DNA from 3 places in the Candidatus Clostridium radicumherbarum genome. Region 1 is predicted to be linked to each of the others. Evidence: a T-box and tRNA genes for the amino acid it is inferred to sense, from the RefSeq annotation. Region 1 holds a T-box; the other regions hold tRNA genes.
The links. A T-box is a leader RNA that pairs with one kind of tRNA and senses whether it is charged. The one in region 1 lies ahead of thrS (threonine--tRNA ligase), so its partner is inferred to be a tRNA-Thr.
Positions count from the first base shown of each region.

Region 1 (7,308 bases):
AATTTTATGTTAGAAAAACAGCAGCCAAGAGTCGAATTTGAAGAATACAATTGCAGGCTAAAATTAATATCAAAAGAGGATGATTATGAAATAAAAGAAATAGCCCTATTCAATAAAGATGGCATTACAAACTATGGCTTTCATCTTGTTGATTTATTAAAAAAGAGATTACGTATTGCTAAGCCTGAAGGAAATAAAATTACACTAGCTATTTCTATTAGAAATGAAGCAGACAAATTTATTAGGAGAATGCTCACTCATGCTATGCAGTATGTTTCTAATATTGTTATACTTGATGATGCTTCCACAGATAATACTGTAGAGGTATGTGAAGAAGTTCTTAAGGACTTTCCTCATAAGATTTATTTAAACGATGAACCAATGATACAAAATCTTAAGGAATCAGAATGTAAAGAAAAACTTTGGAATCTCGCAATAAAAGAACAGCCTGATTGGATATTGCTTTTAGATGGGGACGAGCTATTTGAAGATTGGGGTATTCAAATACTTCCGATAATTGTAAATGATGTTAACTATGATGCCTATTATTTCAAAATATATCATATGTGGGAAGACGATGAACATTATAGAGTTGATGGTCTTTGGAAGCCAGTTGATTTTAGAATCTATCTATTAAGGTATCAGCCCAATTACGAATATGAATGGTACCATATGGGATTGCATAGCTACAGACATCCTATTAATGTTTATGACATGCCTGGCTGCTTTTGTTATGTAAGGCTTAGACATTATGGCCACTTTACTAAAGAGATTCGAAGAGCTAAATACGAAAAATATAAACTCTTAGATCCTAACTCTGAATTTGTTCCAAAGCAGCACTATGACAGTATACTTGAAGATAATCCAGTTCTTGAAAAATTCTAACTTTAAATACTATATAAAATATAAAATTTAGGAGCAATAGTATGAATCAAGTATCAATTATAATTCTTACCCTTAATAATCTTGATTACAATATGCAGTGTATACAAAGTATAAGAGAATATACAGAAGAAGGTAGCTATGAAATAATTATTGTAGATAATGGTTCTACTGATGGTACTAGAGAATGGCTTAAAAAGCAAAGGGATTTAAAACTTGTTTTTCCAGATGAAAACACTGGTTTCCCAAAAGGATGTAATTTGGGAATTGAGGCAGCTAGAAAAGAAAATGATATTCTCCTTCTAAATAATGACATAGTGGTTACCCCAAAATGGCTTTATAATTTAAAAACTTGTTTGTATAGCAGTAATGATATAGGCGCTGTTGGCCCTATAACAAACTATGCCTGGAATAATCAATCTATAGAAATCCCCTATACTTCTATTCAAGAAATGATTTCATTTTCTAAGACTATAAATAATTCGGACAGAAGTAAATGGGAGCCAAAGGCCAAGCTTGTAGGGTTTTGTATTCTTATAAAAAGAAAGGTTTTGGATATTATTGGTGTGCTTGATGAGCGGTTTTCTCCAGGTAACTTCGAGGATGATGATTTGTGCGTAAGAATAATAGAGGCAGGTTATAAATTATTTGTTTGTAATGATTGTTTTATTCATCATTATGGAAATGCCACTTTTAAAAAAGAACCGGTAAAGTTTAGCAATATAATTGCAGTAAATTCTCAAAAATTCAGAGAAAAATGGGGCTTTGAGGCTGCATTAACTGAAAATTTAAAATCTGATATAATATCACTTATTAATGAAACTAGGGACAAGGAAATGAATATACTAGAAGTTGACTGTGGTAGAGCAGCTACCTTATTAAGACTTAAATATTTATATCCTTATGCTGAGCTTTATGGAGTAGAGGCAAATAAAAGTATTGCTGATATTACAAGTAAATTAATCCAATGTTTAGCTAAGGAAATTGAGGATTTTCCTCTAGAATTTAAGGATACGCTATTTGATTATATAATTTTAGGAGATTTTCTTCAGTACTGTATAGATCCACGTAAACTTCTTAAGGAGCTTCGTAAGTATTTAAAGCCTCAAGGTTATGTAATTGCAGAAGTTCCCAATCTTATACACTTCTCAGTACTCCGTGACCTTTTAAAAGGTAATTTTATATATGGTGCAAATGGTATATTAAATAAAAATCAAAATAACTTTTTTACCTATAATGATATAAATAATATAGCTTTGGAATGTGGTTATAAAATTCCCTATGTTCTATATTGGACTAGCGGTAGAAATGAGGAGGATGAAAAGTTTTTAAGTGATATATGTTCTATTTCTGGAGAGAATATGAGATGGCACTTTATGTCCTATAAATATATAGCTAGAATTCAAAATAATAATGCAGATTAAATTACTGAAAGAGGGGCATATTTTACCTAGCCTCTCTTTTTAACAATTAGTTAATAGATTTTAAGCTTTTTAATCAATTTAAAAATAAGGCTTGAAAAATTATAATAAAAAATATTATAGACTACTGAAAATATAAATAATATGGCTAATTGAATTATTATTCCACCAGGAATATTTGTACCAAAAACAGGTATACCTATGCCATAATTCATAATACTTAAGGTAATAGTTAGGATTACAGAACTTATAAGCCAAGTAATGGTCTTCTTTTTTGTATAGTAGCTGCATATTCCAAGTGAAATTCCTATAATTCCATTAGTACATAAGAAAAATATCCCTTCATGGGTACTTATAAGCATAATAAGCATACTAGCAGTGAAATAAGATAATAGGCCGATTTTAGGACTTAATCTTGAAACAATATAAATAGGAACTGCACTAAGTATAGTTAAAATAACAAATAGCTCTGAAAGAAAAACAGGAATTACTTGAAACAAAGCTGCTATAACTGCCAATAATGCGCCAACTACAACAGTTTTTGTATTACTCATGGTTTCCCTCCTTCTTCTTAATTTCTGGATGCAGTAGAAATGCAGTTTATAAACACTTTATAGCTGAACACTGTTCCTTATAGTATATGATATTAAACAAGATATGCTATTAAAAATGAATTTGGAATATCTTTTTGTCTGCTAAATTAAATATACTTATAATTGCACGGCCTGCAAACAGGTGATAATATTTATATATGCATTTATTTAATTTTAGGAGGCTTTATAATGGAAAATAAAGAGCTTGTAACCTACAAATACAGATGGGTAGTTCTTTTTATGTTCATGCTTATGATGGCTGTGCAGCAGCTATTATGGATAACCTTTGCTGCCATCACTACGGATGCAGCTGCTTATTTTAAGGTTTCTGAGCTTAGCATTGGAATTCTTTCTATGGTATTTATGATTGTATACATATTTGCTTCTATACCTGCTTCATGGCTTATAGATACCTATGGCTTTCATATATCTGTTGGAATAGGTTCAATTTTAACAGGTGTATTCGGCCTTCTTAGGGGACTTTTCCCTTCAAATTATACCTTTGTATTAATATTTCAAATAGGCATTGCAATTGGACAACCATTTATAGTCAATGCTGTTACTAAAGTTGCTGCTAGATGGTTTCCTATTGAAGAAAGGGGTACAGCATCAGGATTAGCTTGGCTTGCAGGTTACCTAGGTCTAATTGCAGGCTTAGTACTAACACCTTATCTTATTATAGGTAACAATATTCCAAAGATGCTCCTTTATTATGGAATAGTATCTTTACTTTCAGCAGTACTCTTTATAGCCTTTGCAAAGGAAAATCCCCCCACAGCTCAATGCAAACCAGAGGAGGAAGAAAGGTCCTTAGTTTTTGACGGTTTAAAGCAAATGCTTACAAATAAAGAATTTATCTTATTAATGATTATCTTTTTTATTGGTCTTGGAGTATTTAACGGCCTATCAACTTGGATTGAAAATATACTTAAGCCTCGCGGTTTTACATCAATTCAGGCAGGAATTATAGGTGGAAGCATGGTTTTAAGCGGAGTTATTGGTTCAGCTATAATACCACTGCTTTCTGATAAGCTTCATAATAGAGTAGGTTTTATTATATTAGCTATAACAGGCTCTATTCCTGGTCTTATAGGAATTACCTATGCTACAAGCTATCCTGTTGTTCTTATTTCTGCCTTTAGTCTTGGTTTCTTTATGCTAAGCTGTGCACCCTTAGGTTTTCAATACGGAGCTGAAATCGCCTATCCAGCTCCTGAAGGAACCTCAAGCGGTATACTTATGATGATGGGACAAATTTCAGGTATAATTTTTATATTTGGTATGGATGCCCTTAAATCCACTAAGACGGATTCCATGACCGTTCCAATGAATGTACTAATAATTCTAATGCTTATAACAGTTTTGTTATGTATCAAATTAAAGGAGCCAGTTAAGGAAAGAAGCTTTGTATTTGAAAAATAAAAAGAATAGATTTTAAAATAGAGATAATATAAATTTTTAGGAAAAGAATAAACCTAAAGCCTTAGTGTTGTCGTTTGAATGTAATAATTAACGAAAACACATGGCTTTAGGTTTATTTTCACTATTTAAGCTGCCTATTATCTATTTCTTCTCTTATTTCTGCAATAAACTCATAAAGCACAACACTACTTTGCTGACCATCATCTCTTTTTCTTACAGTAATAGTCCCGTCTGCCTGCTCTTTTTCTCCAAGAACAATCATATAAGGCACTCTTTCATTTCTAGCTTCTCTTATTTTAAAGCCAACCTTTTCTGCTCTGTCATCAATTTCCACCCTAATACCCTTATCTCTTAGTATCTTGAATACACTTTCTGCGTAGGAGTTATACTTATCAGATATTGGAAGTACCTTAACCTGCACCGGAGCTAGCCAAGTTGGGAATTTTCCTGCAAAATGTTCTATTAGTATTCCTATGAAACGCTCAATGCTTCCAAATATAACTCTATGAATTACTATTGGCCTATGCTTTTCTCCATCTCTTCCTATATAATTTAAATCAAAACGCTGAGGAAGCTGAAAGTCTAGCTGTATTGTTCCGCACTGCCAAGTTCTTCCTAAACTGTCTTGTAGATGAAAATCTATCTTTGGTCCATAGAAGGCTCCATCCCCCGGGTTTATTTTAAAGGGCATTCCTATGTCTTCTAAAGCTTCCTTAAGAGCAACCTCAGCCATATTCCATTCTTCATCTGTTCCCATAGAATTTTCTGGTCTTGTTGATAGTTCTACATTATATTTAAAGCCAAATCTCCCATAAACCTCATCAATAAGCTTAACTACTCCTTTAATTTCGTCTTTAATCTGCTCAGGCATCATAAATATGTGGGCATCATCCTGAGTAAAGGCTCTTACTCTCATTAGCCCGTGAAGTGCTCCTGACAGCTCATGTCTGTGAACTCTGCCTAGTTCTCCCGCTCTTATTGGAAGATCTCTGTAGGAATGTGTTTCTGATTTATAAACCAGCATTCCACCAGGACAATTCATTGGCTTTATAGCATATTCTTCTTCATCAATGTTAACAGTGTACATATTTTCTTTGTAGTGGTCCCAATGTCCGGAAGTTTCCCAAAGCTGTCTATTTAAAATAATTGGAGTTTCAATTTCTACATAGTTAGCTTTTCTATGAAGCTCCCTCCAATAATCTATTAGAATATTTTTCAAAATCATACCCTTAGGCAGGAAGAACGGAAATCCTGGGCCTTCCTCCATAAGTGCAAATAGCTTAAGCTCCTTGCCAAGCTTTCTGTGATCTCTCTTTTTAGCTTCTTCAAGCATATTTAAATATTCATCTAACTCACTCTTTTTTGCAAAGGCAGTTCCATATATTCTTTGAAGCATTTTATTCTTCTCACTGCCTCTCCAGTAGGCACCAGCAACAGATAAAAGCTTTATAGCTTTAACCTTTCCTGTTGAGAGTACATGAGGGCCTGCACATAAATCTATAAAATCACCCTGCCTAAAGAATGACAGTTCTTCCTCTTCTGGTAAGTCATTAATAAGCTCAACCTTATAAGCTTCATCTTTATCTTTCATAAGCTTTAGTGCTTCTTTTCTTGACATAACGGATCTTTCTAGTTTCAAGTCCTCTTTAATTATCTTCTTCATTTCTTCTTCTATTTTTTCCAGCATTTCTTGAGTAAAAGGCTTATCTATATCAAAATCATAGTAGAATCCAGTATCTATTGCAGGTCCAATAGCAAGCTTAGCTTCTGGGTATAATCTTTTTACTGCTTGAGCTAATATATGTGAAGCTGTATGTCTTAGTGCCCTTCTTCCTTCATCTTCATTTGCATTAATTACACTTCCATCTTTTAAAATTACCTTTAACATAATTTTTACCTCCTTTTATTTATAAGAATATTAATATCTATAGTGTTACTACTGTAGCCTTGCAGCTTATCCCATATATGGATGCGCTTTTTTAAAATAAAAAACTCGTCTCATGCATAAACATGGGACGAGTATTCTCGCGGTTCCACCCAAATTACAGGTATAGTAAACAAATCCTTGCTATAATTTAAATGTAATAAAAAAACTCCTCCCATACTTAGGACGAGTTTATCGCGATTCCACCCAAATTACAGCAATTAAAAACTCTATCACTGTCACTTAATACCATTAACGCTGGCTGCGGATATGCTTATGTCCATAAGGACTTCAGCAATCAACTCAGAGGTGGTTTTCAACAACACTTATTTTTAGAAGTCTTTCAGCCGATGAACTTCTTTCTCTGTAAAATAGTAATTTATTTACTTTTCCTCATCATTGTCTTTCTTTATGGTTATTATATGACTCTAAATTTAAAATGTCAATCTCTTTTTATAATTTTCAAATAATTAGCAGCTAAAGGGACGTTCATCAACTTAATGCATAAGCACCACATTGCTTAGACGTCCCATTTATTATCCTTTATTGATTCTACATATTATCTTCCTGATACTATCTTCTGATAGATTAAAAGTAACCATTAATAAGTCAATTGTATATCCAGCTTTATAAAGCTTATGAATTTCAAGGTTTCTTTTTTTAATAATTTCTCTTGTACCATTATTTTCTCCCCAACCCTTTCTTTTAGCTTCAGAGGTTGGTATATAAATCAATTCTCCCTGTATATACCTTTGAAGCTCCCTCAATAACTCTGCCGGTAATATTTCCTTTCCGTTTTTATATTGCAATACTTTATCCTCCCATTTACCTCTAATACTGCTCCGTTAACGACTTCACTTAATACTTTAATCATTACTACGCCTCCTTTTATTTCTCATTATTAATTAAATGATTATCAATCATTTAGCTCTTTATGCTTCTTTTTAGTACTAAACAATTTAGTTTTAAAAAACATATAAAAATCCCGCAGAAACTAACCATCTGCGGGATTATATACTCTAAAAAATTCAATAAAAAAAACAGGACATCCTCCTGCTACTTTCAT
Region 1 covers NZ_JBJHZY010000001.1:293,002-300,309, reverse strand. The annotation lists gene ACJDUH_RS01505 (glycosyltransferase family 2 protein) at 1-885, shown strand, start outside; gene ACJDUH_RS01500 (glycosyltransferase) at 927-2,306, shown strand; gene ACJDUH_RS01495 (YybS family protein) at 2,357-2,857, opposite strand; gene ACJDUH_RS01490 (MFS transporter) at 3,086-4,318, shown strand; gene thrS (threonine--tRNA ligase) at 4,440-6,206, opposite strand; T-box leader at 6,422-6,651, opposite strand; gene ACJDUH_RS01480 (CD3324 family protein) at 6,779-7,051, opposite strand.

Region 2 (7,308 bases), on a different contig from region 1:
TGTACCATGGAGCACATGATATACGCCATTGTACTCCTTAACTCTCTCCACGGACATTATATCCTTTGGCTGCTCTACTACGCAGATTGTACTCTTGTCCCTGCTTGGATTACCGCAAATAGCACAAGGATCACTATCTGTAAAATTGCCGCACACTGAGCAGTACTTTATTGTACCTCTTGCCTTAACTAAGGCCTCTGCAAAGCCTCGAACCTCATCCTGTGGTAGATTTAATATATAAAGAGTAAGTCTTTGTGCAGTCTTATAACCAATGCCTGGAAGCTTTGCAAACTCTTCTATAAGTTTTTCTATAGCAACTGGATAAAAATCCATAACTTTTTCCTCCTTTAGTGGTCACACTGAGCAATTAAGCTCTCTGGCTCCCACTCGATAATTGCTCGTAAATGTCCATTTAGGACATTTACCTCCGTTTACTCTCTTAAATAAATTAAGAATGAAAAATTAAGTGCTAAATACTGCTAAGAATTGATTTAATTCTTCCTTCAGCTGTATTTTTTAATTCTTCATTCTTTATTCTTCATTGCTTATTACTTGTTAATTCGTAGTAGTCTTAACTAACTATGAAAAACTTAAATGACCTATTGCTTTATGGATTGTTAAAACATTCCTGGTATATTAAGTCCGCCTGTTAATTTTCCCATTTGACTTGTTGTATCTTCTTCTGCTTTTCTAAGAGCCGCATTACAAGCAGTCATTATTAAATCCTGCAGCATTTCTACATCATCTGGATCTAATACTTCTGGATCTATTTTAATATCTATAAGTTGTCTTTTGCCATTTACAACTACAGTTACAGCACCGCCACCTGCTTTTTCTTCATAGGTTTTGCTTTCAAGATTCTTTTGCATTTCTTCCATTTGCTGCTGGAATTTTTGCGCTTGCTTCATTAGATTATTCATGTTAGCCCCGCCGCCAAGACCAGGGAAACCACCTTTTGGCATACTTTACCTCCTAAAAATACATTATTTATTATTTAATTAAACTAATATACATAATTAACATTATATACTTATTGGTCAATTATTTCTACAACTTCCTCACCAAAAGTTTCTTTTAATATGTCTTCAGGTGATTTTACTATCTCTTTTTCCTCTACAGTATATTTTATTCTGACTTTTTCTTTTAATACTGAAGAAACCACATCTTCAATTACCTTTTTTATATCCTCTCTTTCAAGCCTTTGCCTGCTAAATGCATACTGCTTATCAAATTTAACCTCTATAATTCCATCTTTACAATTAACTACTTCCCCGGTACCTAGTAGTGCAGAGTTTGCAGCAGTGCTTCTAACCTTAACCATCTCCAAGATATCTCTCCAAGATTTTCTCACAGTATCTAAGGTTAAGGTAGAGGCAGTATTTTTTTCTTCAAATTGTTCTATTTTATTAACTTCTACCTTTTTGGCACCTAAGGCAGGAGACTTTTTAACAACTTTTTCAGGTTGAGTTTCACTTAATGCAACAGCTATTTTACCGCTTTTTAAAGCTTCTTCAAGCTTATTAATCCTAGAAAGAAGTACCTCCTTAGAAGTATCATATTCAATTTTACATAACTTTATAATAGCAAGCTCTAAAAAAATTCTGCTTTGCTTGCTCCATTTTGATTGTTCTTCAGCTTCTTGAAGAATTCTTATATTTCTCATAAGCTCTTCTACTCTTATTTTTTGAGCCTGTTCTTTTAAACTCTCTATATTCTCAACAGACATATCTAATATTTCTTCTGGATTTTTACTTATTTTAGCCATCATTAAATTTCTCGTATGGCTGATCATTTCTTTAATGAAGTTATAGATATCCTTGCCGCTAAAAACTATATCATCAACAATTTTCATGGACTTTTCAACATCTTTGTCTATTACTGCATCTGTAAGCTTTAGTAAATTTTCATTAGTAACAAGTCCAAGCATATTTATTATTTCATCATATTCCACTTTGCCATTTCCCATAGAAATTGCCTGGTCTAATATACTTAATGCATCTCTCATAGCTCCATCTGACATTCTGGCAATAAGATTTAAGCTTTTATCATCTGCAAAAACTCCTTGTTCCTTAACTATCTTTCTAAGCAGTCCATAAATATCTTCACTTCTTATTCTCGTAAAATCAAACCTTTGACATCTAGAAAGTATAGTTATAGGAAGTTTTTGCGGATCTGTTGTAGCCAAAATAAAAATTGTTCTGCTTGGAGGTTCCTCTAAGGTTTTAAGAAAGGCATTAACAGCCCCGTCAGAAAGCATATGAACTTCATCCATTATATATACCTTATATTTTGCTTCCCTTGGAGGATATTGAACTTCGTCTATAATATCTCTAATATTTCCCACTCCATTATGTGAAGCAGCATCTAATTCAACAACATCTATTGAAAGTCCTGCATTTATACTTTTGCACATTTCACACTTATTACAGGGCTCTCCTTCTTGTAAATCCAAACAATTTACCGCCTTTGCCATAATCTTAGCAGTAGAGGTTTTTCCTGTTCCCCTAGTACCACATAAAAGATAGGCATGGGCAATTCTATTATTTATTATTTGATTCTTTAAGGTTGTAGTTATATTTTTCTGACCTACCACATCACTGAAATTTTTAGGTCTCCATTCTCTATATAAAGCGGTATATGCCATTTTCTCACCTCTTTGCTGACATGTGGGGGTGGTATGTGGCACAGGGACGTTTCTCGTGCCGCATGCCACTCTTAACTTATATTATACCTTAATGTGATATCCTTTAACACAATATAATCAAAAAAATAAAAAAGATGCCTTAAGAGCATCCTTTAATCTAGTTTCAATTATTATAAACCGTGCACCTCGCTTCGACTGCTAGCATATAAGCGTTATCTATACAGTTAGCTCAAACCAGGTTTCCCTACGGCACACGAAAATATTCACTTACCGCTGCTTCCTTCCGGACCTGACGGGGTTCATGAGTTTTCGTTGCGTAGGACCCGATTCTCAACGCCACTTTTATAGACCAGACCTTACACGCTAGAGCCTAAGCGAGGAATTCAACCCTGCTGTAGCGGTTTGCAGGTTACAGGGCACCGCTAGTTCCCCATCTAGCACGGAAAGTTCAACTGGCGGAGAAAGGGGGATTCGAACCCCCGGTAGAGTTTCCCCTACACACGCTTTCCAGGCGTGCTCCTTAAACCACTCGGACATCTCTCCATATACTCATGAAACTAAATTGTTTATTTGTAATCATTAAGCATTTAACCTAACGACAAGTTAGATTATACTATGTATTTTTATTTATTTCAATATATTTTTATATAATTATTAATGGAACCTTTAGCATTATTACTTAATTATTGAATAAAAATCATCCAAAGACTAATAATATTATCGTAATCTCGAGCTTTCACTGACTTTATATCAAAACAGAAGAAAAGCTTACTAAAATGAAGATAAATAGGTTTAATTTAAAAATTTAGTCTATAATACCATTTGATAAGATATTATATTCTATGTATAATAAAATTCGTCGGTTAGATAAATAAATTGCATGGGCGCATAGCTCAGCTGGGAGAGCATCTGCCTTACAAGCAGAGGGTCACAGGTTCGAGCCCTGTTGTGCCCACCATGTAACTTAATATGCTGGCATGGCTCAACGGTAGAGCAGCTGACTTGTAATCAGCAGGTTGTAGGTTCGATTCCTATTGCCAGCTCCACTTTTGGAGGAATTCCCGAGCGGCCAAAGGGGGCAGACTGTAAATCTGTTGTCAGTGACTTCGATGGTTCGAATCCATCTTCCTCCACCAAAAGATATACGTAAGTATATCTTTTTTATTTGCTCAAAACTTTATATTTATTAAGTTTAGCTAATTTATTCATATATATAAGGGGTTACAGGTTTATTTATTTTCGTAACCTTACCTTCAATAATTAATGGAAGCTTTCTATTAATCTTGCTATTCTCATTTTCCTTAAAGCTTACCACCCCTTCTACCCTTACCCATGTATCATTCTTTAAAACCTTATTACCATCAGTTTTGCACAAGATACCAATAACCTGAGAATCAGCAGCGCAGCAGTTTACTAATAGTCTAGTAATAATAAATTCATCCTTATTAAGCTTATCATCTTTTGTTACATAACCACTAATTATTATACCCTTTCCAATATGTTTTTCAAGATTTCCACTTAAATCTTCAAAATAATGAATGTAGTTTTCATCATTAAAGCTAATTACATTTCCGTTTATAACATCATCTTTGGTATGAGTATGACTTCCTATATTCTCAGTACTGCTTGAACTTACAAAAGTAATACCTTTTTTCTCTGCTATTTCAGAATTTAAGCCTCTTGGTGCAATAAATATGCCTATAACTAAAACTAAAATAAATAGTACATAGCCTTTCTTAAATTTAATTCTTGTTTTAACTGTAAATACATTGAAAATTTGCAGTATTGTAAGTTCTCCAAGGACCACTAAAGAAAAGGCGGAATACTTAGCAAGCTTAGGGTGGACAAACATTGTAATCTTGGTAGATGAAAGTAAATAATAGATGTAGAAGGTAAATACAAGCAAAATTATAAACCATATAAATTCATTAATATTAAATCTCTTCATTTTAATTTGACCCCTTTTTATAAGCAAATAAGTCTCACCAGCTCTGTTTATCTTGCAATATGTAATTATAATTTAAAAAATACATTTATAATATAGGCTGCAGCAAAACAAAATGCGAATATTAAAATTAGCTGCTTAGCAATAAAACCTTTCTTAAAAGAGTAATTTAGCATTAAGGTATTTTTAATGTCTATCATAGGTCCTAAAAGTAAAAATCCAATTATACTTCCTAAGGTAAATTGCCCAATAAAGGTACTTGCTATAAAAGCATCTGCCTCAGAACATAGTGAAACTAAAAATGCAAATAGTAGCATAACAATTATAGAATATGTAGAATTCTGACCTAAACTTAGAATCTGGTTTCTGGGCACCACTGCTTGGAAGGCAGCTGAAATGAAGGCTCCAATTATAAGAAACTTACCTATATCATAAAGTTCAGTGTTTACATGATTAAGGACTTCCATAAACCTTGAAGCTTTCTTTTTATAACTGTGATTATAGCCGCAGGAGCAGATATTTTCGTAGTCAGAATAAGAGGGCTTTAAGCAGTTTAAGTTTTCTACAGCTCCCATTATAGTGCCAATTGTAAGTGCAATAATAAAGCCTACTAGGCCTCTTATAAGTACTACATAAGGTCTTCCATGGAAGGCATAGTAAGTGGATAAAAGAACAATGGGGTTAACTATTGGCACAGAAAGCATGAAAGCTACAGCCATGTTTACTGGCACACCTTTCTTTATTAATCTTCTCCCAATGGGAATAACTGCACATTCACATATAGGAAAAACAAATCCCGATAGTGATGCCATGAGAATTCCTAAAAATTTATTTTTGGGCAGTAGTCTCGCTATGGTATTTTCAGATATAAAAACCTGAATTAGCGCTGATATTATAACTCCTAACATTACAAAAGGAAGAGCCTCAAGTATTATGCTTATAAAAATCACAGAAAAATTTTGTAAAATCTCTGCATTCAATTTTATCTACTCCTAACAGCCTTATTTGCCTGCCTGTTTTTTATTTTTATAAAAACTTTTTTTACTAGTCCTCTATCTATGATTTCTGCTTTCTTAAGTACTTCTTCTAGTTCTTTTAGATTATCATTCGTTAAAATAATAGTCCTAGGATTTAATTCCTTTAGCTTTTTTAAAATTTTGTTTTTTTCTTTAAGGGATATGTTACTACAATTATTAATCACGATAAGATTGCTGTTTATAATAAAAGGTTCTATAAGCTCCTTCATGTTATTGTAATAAACAAAGAAAGTAGAAGCTTCCAAAAGATTATAAATTATCGGTTCCCTTAAGCTTTCTACTAAAGTTCCATCCTCGAGTACATTTAAAATTTCCATCAAAAGCTTTGTTCCATTATATTCAACAATAATTCTATGAGGATTGTAGAAGTCTATCATCTGTTTTAGAAATGCTGCAGTTAGATTTTTAGAATTGTCTACTTGTCTTATAATAAGCTTTGACTTAGGTTTTTCAATTATTTTAATATCCGCATTACCAATTTCACCTTGAATTATTATAACTATTTCTCCTGATACAAGAGAATTTTCTAATAGTGCATTTATAAAGGTTGTTTTACCAGAGCCTAAAAAACCAGTTACTATTTCAATTTCTGTTTTAATATTCATAGACGCCTATATAAACAATTTTTTAAGTGCGGCTTTATTTAAATTTATTCCAATAATGCATACCCTGCCTGAAAAATCTGCTTCAGTATTTTTCTGGTTAAACTCCTCTGGTACATAGTCAAATTGAGCCCATTCACCTTTTTCAAGCTGCACTATCCCTTTTGCTCTTAAAATACTTCCATAAAGCTTTTCATTACTTATCTTGTCAAATATACTTTTTATATTTGCTAAGCTGAACCTTTTAACTGTTTCAAAACCTATGCTTTCAAAACTTAAGCTTTCACCTGGAGTTATTTTATAAGAAACCTTCGAACCAGGCTTTTTTAATAAATTTACTTCCTTATGAATTCTTTCTCTTTCATAACTCTCACTAATTTCTATAATCCTTTTCGCAGTTAAATTATCCCAAGGAGTGGTAACTACAAATGCTTCCTTATTTAAAGCATCTAGTGCTTCCTTTACTGTAACTAATTTCTCAAGCCCTACTCTTTGACTTCTGCTTAGCATTATTGTTTTGGCATTTATTATTTGATTTTTATAAAACTCCCCAAAGTTAGCTAAATACATATGAAATTTTAAAATATCAACTACAGTAATAATCATATTTATCTCTGAAAATTTTCTTAAGTCCTCACTATTGCATACCTTTATTATTTCTGACAGCTTTGCAACACCTGAAGGTTCTATTATAATTCTATCTAATCTATAATTCTCCAAAACCTCTAATAGAGCCTTTTTAAAATCCCCAGTAATGCTGCAGCAAATACAGCCTGCATTTATTTCCTTTACCTTTACCTTTGTACTTTTTAATGTACTTCCATCTATGCCAACTTCCCCAAATTCATTTTCAATAATTGCTATTTTTTCTTTATACAGCTCTTCAGTTATAAGTTTTTTAATGAGAGTGGTTTTTCCTGCACCTAAAAACCCTGAAATTATATCTATTTTGACTTTCACGCTGAGCCTCCTTGTATTAAACAACACTGTACTATTTAATTTTATTTGTAAAATTAAATATTTATACTATTTTAGATGATAATTAATACTAAATAAAAAAGACTCCAGCGCCTATGCTAG
Region 2 covers NZ_JBJHZY010000003.1:66,551-73,858, reverse strand. The annotation lists gene recR (recombination mediator RecR) at 1-333, opposite strand, end outside; gene ACJDUH_RS14125 (YbaB/EbfC family nucleoid-associated protein) at 618-962, opposite strand; gene dnaX (DNA polymerase III subunit gamma/tau) at 1,031-2,644, opposite strand; RNA gene ffs (signal recognition particle sRNA large type) at 2,822-3,087, opposite strand; tRNA gene ACJDUH_RS14110 (tRNA-Ser) at 3,098-3,187, opposite strand; tRNA gene ACJDUH_RS14105 (tRNA-Val) at 3,527-3,602, shown strand; tRNA gene ACJDUH_RS14100 (tRNA-Thr) at 3,616-3,690, shown strand; tRNA gene ACJDUH_RS14095 (tRNA-Tyr) at 3,696-3,780, shown strand; gene ACJDUH_RS14090 (TIGR03943 family putative permease subunit) at 3,846-4,592, opposite strand; gene ACJDUH_RS14085 (permease) at 4,658-5,569, opposite strand; gene ACJDUH_RS14080 (GTP-binding protein) at 5,572-6,231, opposite strand; gene ACJDUH_RS14075 (CobW family GTP-binding protein) at 6,238-7,188, opposite strand.
Region 2: it encodes a tRNA-Thr, which carries the amino acid that the T-box ahead of thrS (threonine--tRNA ligase) is inferred to sense. The anticodon was not compared.

Region 3 (7,308 bases), on a different contig from region 1:
TCTGAGCATTTTATGGGGGTATGGGGTCTTTTAATCGGTATTCCTTTATTTATGTTCTTTTTAGATTTATTAAATGTGAAAGAAAATAAATAAACAGCACTAAGTCATTTTAAATGGGGAATAAAGAACATTTAACTAAATAAAAGAAGGAGGTTTTTCCACAAGAAAACCTCCTTAATTCGTTATTTATTTTAAACTTTGATTAATTCCATTAGCTGCCGTGTTGGCTGAACTCCATGCCCATTGTAGGTTGAATCCACCACAGTCTCCATCAACATCCAGTACCTCACCAGCAAAATAAAGATTTGGAACTATAAGTGACTCCATTGTGTGAGGATTAATTTCTTTAGTGTTAATACCACCAGCTGTAACCTGAGCATTTGAGAAGCTATTAGTATCATAAACCGTAAATTTCCAAGCCTTTAATAAAGAATATAAACTTTGCCTTTCACTATATTCTAAATCTGAGCAAGGTTTATGAATATCATAGATTCCGGCTTCTTTTAATATAATAGGAATCATTTTTTTGTTTATTATACCTATCAATGAGTCATAAATACTTCTATAATTAAATACAGCAAAGTGAGAGTCTAAAAAATCTACTAAAGCATCCATATTCATGGTGTACATGATATCTACTTTAACTTCTACAGAATTTCCATTGGAGAGGAAATAGGAAGCATATCGGCTTAATTGAAGTATGGGTGGTCCTGAAATGCCGTAATCTGTGAATAAGATCTCTCCAAATTCTTTTCTTTTTAATTCTCCATTAACATATATTTCTGCAATCCCAATAAACTTTACTCCAGCTAAGGCTTTTAGATTTTTGTATTCTAGCTTTAGCTGCACTAGTGAAGGGATTGGATTTACTATACTATGACCTAGAGCTTTTGCTAAGTTATAGCCTAAGCCGTCTGAACCTGTATTTGGCGCAGACTTACCACCACAGCATAAAATAACTTTTTCAGCTTCAAAAGCATCCAGATTTTTTGTTTCTATTTTAAAATGCTTATTTAAAACAGTTATTTTGTTTACCTTTGCATTAAGATATAAAGGTATATTTCTATCTTCAAGGGCCAGCCTTAGAATGTCTATTACAGAAGATGCCTGAAGAGACATTGGGAATATCTTACCTTCTTCAAGGGTAACTAAGGGCAGACCAATAGAAGAAAAAAAATCAATGGTATCATTAACTGAAAAATTGTTTAAACTTTGAGCATAAAAACCAGCATTTTCACTATGATATCTAGATTCTTCTATGTGTTTATTACTAATATTGCATCTTCCATTTCCAGTAGTTAATAGCTTCTTTGCAATTCTATCATTGCCTTCAACAATAGCTGCATCAATTCCCATATCCTTAAGCTGCAACGCTGCCATTATTCCTGCAGCACCGCCACCTATAATAATAACTTTATGCTTCAAAATAATCTCCCTTTCAGAGTTAGTCTATTATCTTTATATTTTAACCTAAAATCATGATTTTGAATATATTAACAAAATATTTCATATTAGAAGTTTCTATAATTTAAATACAAAGGGTATAGCTATATATTTTATTTTAGTACATAATATAATAATAAATCTAAATAAGGGAGTTGTTAGAATGCAGGCACAGGAATTGTTAAACTATAAAAATTGGGTAGTAGTTGGTGATGTTTTAAATAGCAGTAAATATGCAAGCAGAATATTAAGCTCACTTAAAAATGAAGGCTTTAATGTAGAAGGAATTAATCCAAGAGATACAACAGGAGGTATTTATAAAAGTTTAAAAGAAGTGAATTATGTAATTGATGTTGTAGATCTTTGCATTAATCCAGTTTCAGGTTTAAAGATATTAGAGGAAGTAAAAAATCTCGGAATAGATAAAGTATTAATTCAGCCCGGTGCAGAAAGTGCGGACATAAAAGAATACTGTAAAATCAATGGAATTACTGCAATAGAAGGCTGCGCTTTAGTAGAATTGTCTTTTTATAAAAGGAAATAGTGATATAAGTGATTTAGGTAGCATTATTGAGCTATAACGAGTAAGAAGAAGCTTGAAGGAACAGGTAAAATATAACAGTTAATTAATGAAAAATATATTTAAAAATTAGTTGACATGGAAGTAAATTTTATGTATTATAGTCTATGTCGGGTCGCTAAGGCGGCAAGATAGAATTTGGCTCATTGGTCAAGCGGTCAAGACACCACCCTTTCACGGTGGTAACAGGGGTTCGATTCCCCTATGAGTCACCAATAAGTGGGCGCATAGCTCAGCTGGGAGAGCATCTGCCTTACAAGCAGAGGGTCACAGGTTCGAGCCCTGTTGTGCCCACCACTTAATTAATTACTAAATATGGCCCAGTGGCTCAGTTGGTTAGAGTGCCGGCCTGTCACGCCGGAGGTCGAGGGTTCGAGCCCCTTCTGGGTCGCCATTTTTGCTGGCATGGCTCAACGGTAGAGCAGCTGACTTGTAATCAGCAGGTTGTAGGTTCGATTCCTATTGCCAGCTCCATTTTTAATTTGGCTCATTGGTCAAGCGGTCAAGACACCACCCTTTCACGGTGGTAACAGGGGTTCGATTCCCCTATGAGTCACCAATAAGTGGGCGCATAGCTCAGCTGGGAGAGCATCTGCCTTACAAGCAGAGGGTCACAGGTTCGAGCCCTGTTGTGCCCACCACTTAATTAATTAATAAAATATGGCCCAGTGGCTCAGTTGGTTAGAGTGCCGGCCTGTCACGCCGGAGGTCGAGGGTTCGAGCCCCTTCTGGGTCGCCAGAAAAATCCTAAGCTATAAGCTTAGGATTTTTTCAATTACTCTCATTTATTAAATAAATTATTTTCAAATTACTAAGATCAATTAATAACACTAAAAATCAATAAATATTAATTTTAAATTTAAGTAAAAAGATGTGGCAGGAGATATGTCCCCATGCCACATTTTTTTACTTAGCCTTATTTAAGTTCTTTTTTATTCTTATATCATCACCAAAGAATTTATAGAGACCAAAGTTTCCAAGAAGCCTGGAACTTATCCTTTCTGAATAAATCTGAAGTAGTTCTTCTAGTGTACAATTAGTGGAAACAATCATATTTTTACCCTTTAATAGCTTTTTATTTAATAAATTAAATAATTCTGTTTTTGAAAAATCAGTAATTTGTTCAGTCCCAAGGTCATCAATTATGAGTAAGTCGCAATTTATTATAAGTTCCTCAAGTGCTTCATCTCCATCAAAGCGAATATGCTTTAGATTTTGAATGAGACTGTCAGCTGTTCTGTAGACAACAAGATAACCTTTATCTAGAAGTTCCTTTGCAATACAATTTGATAAAAATGTTTTTCCAGTACCTGAATTTCCGTAGAACAACATATTTTCATTATTAGTGCCAAAGGTTCTAATGAAATTCATAGAACGGGTAAATACTTTCTCCATGTTCTTTCTTGGACTTTCGTGTTCATTTTCATTTTTTCTTGTAGAATAATAATCAACCTTAAAATTATCAAAATTATTATCCTTAGTGAGAATATTTAATTCAGAATTCTTATAATATATTTTTACTAAGTTTTGTTTATAACAAGTACACTTTTGATTCCCAATAAAGCCTGTATCTTTACATTTTTCACACCTGTAATGCAAATCTAAATAGTTAATAGGGTAACCATTTTTATTAAGAAGCTCAGATTTTTTAATTCTTAAATCAGTTATTTTTTCCTTTAACATAGCAAGATATTGGTCTCGATTTTGAATATCCTTGAAGGAGCTTATAGTAAGTTCTACGCAAAGCTTACCAATTTCACGTTCAAGCTCTATTACAAGGGGAAGCTTTTTTTCTATTTCCTGCTTTCTTGAAGCTAGATTTCTAGCTTCTTCTTCTCTTATATTCTCATAAATTGTTAGTATTTCAGCTTGATAACCATTAATCATTGCTATCCTCCCAGCCTAGAAGCTTCTTTTCCAATTCGTCAAAGTTATAAGTTCGTTGTTCAAAGTTGTTAAAGGTACTATTATTATTTTGCTTACTATGAACATTATTTTTCTTAGGAGAATGTGTTTTTATATCTTTTTTTGCTACATCTTCTAGGGAAGTAATACCATCCTTAAACCAACTGGTAAGTATGCCATCAATATACTTAAACTCAGCTTTGTTGATCCTTTCAAAGCAAATATCGCAGGCTTTATATATTACTTCAAGAGGAAATTTATAAGTATTTATCCATTTATCAAGCATATCCTCTTGAGGCTTCATTACCTCTCCATCTTTTATACCAAGATAATTAAGTATCTTTCGAATTTTTATCCATTTATCTTCATGTCTTTTTATATATGCTTGAGCATCTTCTATTGTTATTATTTTAGAATCAAACCAGCCAATGGCGATTTTTTCTATATACCTATAGTCCGTTTTTCCTTTAGAAACACAATATTGAATAAGCAGCAAAATTAGCTCTTGAGGAAAATTATATTCTTTCTGCCATCCGATATAAAGGCTCATTTCTTTAGGAGAAAGAGGCCGTCCCAAAAGTTTTTCAATGTCTTGAAGCATACCCTTAGTTGAGTTGTTGTTTAATTCCTGAAGTAAGTTTATATTATCATCACTAGCATTAGTTCTTTCGCTTAAATCCGTGAATTGAATATTAAAGTTTCCCATGTTATCAATGGGCATCATTTTTATGACACCTTCATCATTCCAATAATTCCATGCATTTAACACATCGGTTTCCAATAGGTGCAGTGTACTTGCAAGAATCGAGGAACTAACTCCAATTTCACCTGTTATGCAATATTTTAAACCTAATAGATAAACCTTAACAAAGTCTCCTCTAGCTTTCGTCATGTAATTATCTATAAAAATGTTGCTGACAGGTGTAAAATTTTGAGCTTTACTTTTAAACATAAAAGTGCTCATTTCACCGCAACCTTTCTTATTAATTTTATACAACATCTTGTATTGTATCAATTTATTATAACAAAATACAGGCAGTTACTCAACATATCAAAGATGTGAACAATAAGTTAAATTTATTGTATTAAAGCACTATTTACAAATTTAATTATAATTATGGAAATATTGGGCATATTATCTAAGGTGAAAGGAGAGATAACCTTGAGTCATTGTATAATCAGTAGAAAAGCCATAAGCATTATGGTTCTTTCAGCAACTTTATGCATATCCAGCATATTGTACAGTGTTAATGAACCTAACGCCTATGAAATATGTATAGATAAGAAGGTAATAGCCTATATAAATAATGATAAAAAGAATTTCGATTTAGTAAATAATATAGTAGAAGAACTATCAAGTAGATTTTCTACTTTAAAGCTTAAGAATTCCCTAACAATAAATACTGTAAAAATAAATGAAGAGTTAGTAATAGATGGCTCATTTATAAAAAAATCAATAGTTGACAATTCAGGTATGTTAATAGATGCCTATGCAATGATGGCAGATGGAAGAGAATTTGCAATTGTTGCAAGTGAAGATGAAGGAAGAAAAATATTAGAAAATGTTAAAAACAATTATATTACTAAAAGTGGTTTGGAAGTTAAAAATTGTGACTTAAAAACAAATATTAAATATGTTAAGAAAAGAGTGCTTATGTCTCAAGTAGACGACATAGCTATTGTAGTAAATAGAATAGAAGCAGTAAATGAAAAAGCACAGAGTCAGTTAGTTGCTTTTACACTCAAAGGTATAAAGGAAAGCAGTGAGGTTATATCACCAACAATTGTTATTAAGTGGTCAGAGGATATGACCGTAGGACAGAGCAAGCTTATAGATAATGGAAAGGAAGGTAAGTTGGCGGTAACAACGGAAATACAAATGATAAATGGTAAAGTATTAAATACAAGGGTTACCAGCGAGAAAACTATTATCCAGCCTAAAAACAAGGTAGTATTGCAGGGTAGTAAAAGCCCAGGAGCTGTGGCTACAGGTATATTTTTTACTCCTTCTAGAGGCACTATATCCTCAGGCTTTGGAATGCGTTGGGGAAAAATGCACGAAGGCTTGGACATTGCAGCTAATATGGGAGATCCCATTTATGCTGCCCTAGATGGGAAAGTAATTTATGCAGGATGGGAAACTGGCTATGGAAATGTTATAAAGCTTCAGCATGATAATGGGCTTATTACTATATATGGTCATTGCAGCAGACTTGATGTTACGGTTGGGCAGAATGTTAATAAGGGAGATAAAATAGCCTTAGTGGGAAGCACAGGAAACAGCACAGGACCTCATTTACATTTTGAAGTAAGAGTAAATGGGGTGGCTCAAAATCCAGTTGCTTTTTTGAGCAAATAAATACCAGAACTATTGACCTAACAATTAAAAATCACAATTTTTAAAAAGGAAAATTAAAAAACATATTTATACAATATCAATATGAAATTTAGCGAAAATATATAAAATATGTGGAATGAGCATAAAGCGAGAATTAGAAGTTCCTTGTGAAAGAATAGCCACAAAGCCTTAGTGTTGTTCGTCTGTTTGAACGAAGTGAGTTTGACGAAAACACTTGGTTTTGTGGCTATTCTGAGCTTGGAACTTCTTTCGTAGCGATCAGCTCATGTAGCATATTTTATATATTGTAGCTATTTTTTATATTATGATTTACACTGCTGTGTTAGTTGGTGGTATAAACACTCTTGCAGCTAATTCTGTATCAAGCATATATAAGGCTGCGCTATCACTACCTATACGCTCAAGCTTTTTAATTACTGTGTTTACAGTAGACTCTTCTTCTACCTGTTCATCTATAAACCATTTTAAAAAGCTCATAGTAGCGTGGTTTCTTTCTTCTGCAGCAGCATCTGCTATAGTATATATATTTCTAGTGTTTGATTTTTCATGCTCAAGAGCAGCTTTAAAAGCTTCAAGAATTGAGCCATAGTCATTTCTTGGTTCTGGATTATTACTTATTCTTACTCTAGCATCCATATCCACTAGATAGTCGAAAAATTTCATTGCATGAAATCTTTCCTCTTCTGCTTGAACTCTAAAGAAATTAGCAAAGCCATCTAAGTCTTGATCTGCGCAGTAAGCGGACATTGCTAAGTACACATGTTCTGAAAAGAATTCATAATTTATCTGGTTGTTTATTAATTTTGTAAGTTTTTCGCTAAACATCATATTTCCTCCTAAGTATTTAATTTTTTATTTTATAAATGTAATTTGGCATTATTTATTATATTTATAATACTATAGTATAGCCAATTTTTAAATATAAATAAAAATAATTTTCAGATTATTAATATTTCCTAATAATAGTAATTAAATAAACAATTTACCTATGTCTAGTAATCCTGATCCCTGACACCATTTG
Region 3 covers NZ_JBJHZY010000003.1:319,945-327,252, forward strand. The annotation lists gene ACJDUH_RS15515 (AI-2E family transporter) at 1-93, shown strand, start outside; gene ACJDUH_RS15520 (BaiN/RdsA family NAD(P)/FAD-dependent oxidoreductase) at 187-1,425, opposite strand; gene ACJDUH_RS15525 (CoA-binding protein) at 1,607-1,987, shown strand; tRNA gene ACJDUH_RS15530 (tRNA-Glu) at 2,164-2,238, shown strand; tRNA gene ACJDUH_RS15535 (tRNA-Val) at 2,245-2,320, shown strand; tRNA gene ACJDUH_RS15540 (tRNA-Asp) at 2,341-2,417, shown strand; tRNA gene ACJDUH_RS15545 (tRNA-Thr) at 2,423-2,497, shown strand; tRNA gene ACJDUH_RS15550 (tRNA-Glu) at 2,508-2,582, shown strand; tRNA gene ACJDUH_RS15555 (tRNA-Val) at 2,589-2,664, shown strand; tRNA gene ACJDUH_RS15560 (tRNA-Asp) at 2,686-2,762, shown strand; gene ACJDUH_RS15565 (ATP-binding protein) at 2,930-3,910, opposite strand; gene ACJDUH_RS15570 (DnaD domain protein) at 3,903-4,892, opposite strand; gene ACJDUH_RS15575 (M23 family metallopeptidase) at 5,091-6,287, shown strand; gene ACJDUH_RS15580 (ferritin) at 6,597-7,112, opposite strand; gene ACJDUH_RS15585 (S8 family serine peptidase) at 7,257-7,308, opposite strand, start outside.
Region 3: it encodes a tRNA-Thr, which carries the amino acid that the T-box ahead of thrS (threonine--tRNA ligase) is inferred to sense. The anticodon was not compared.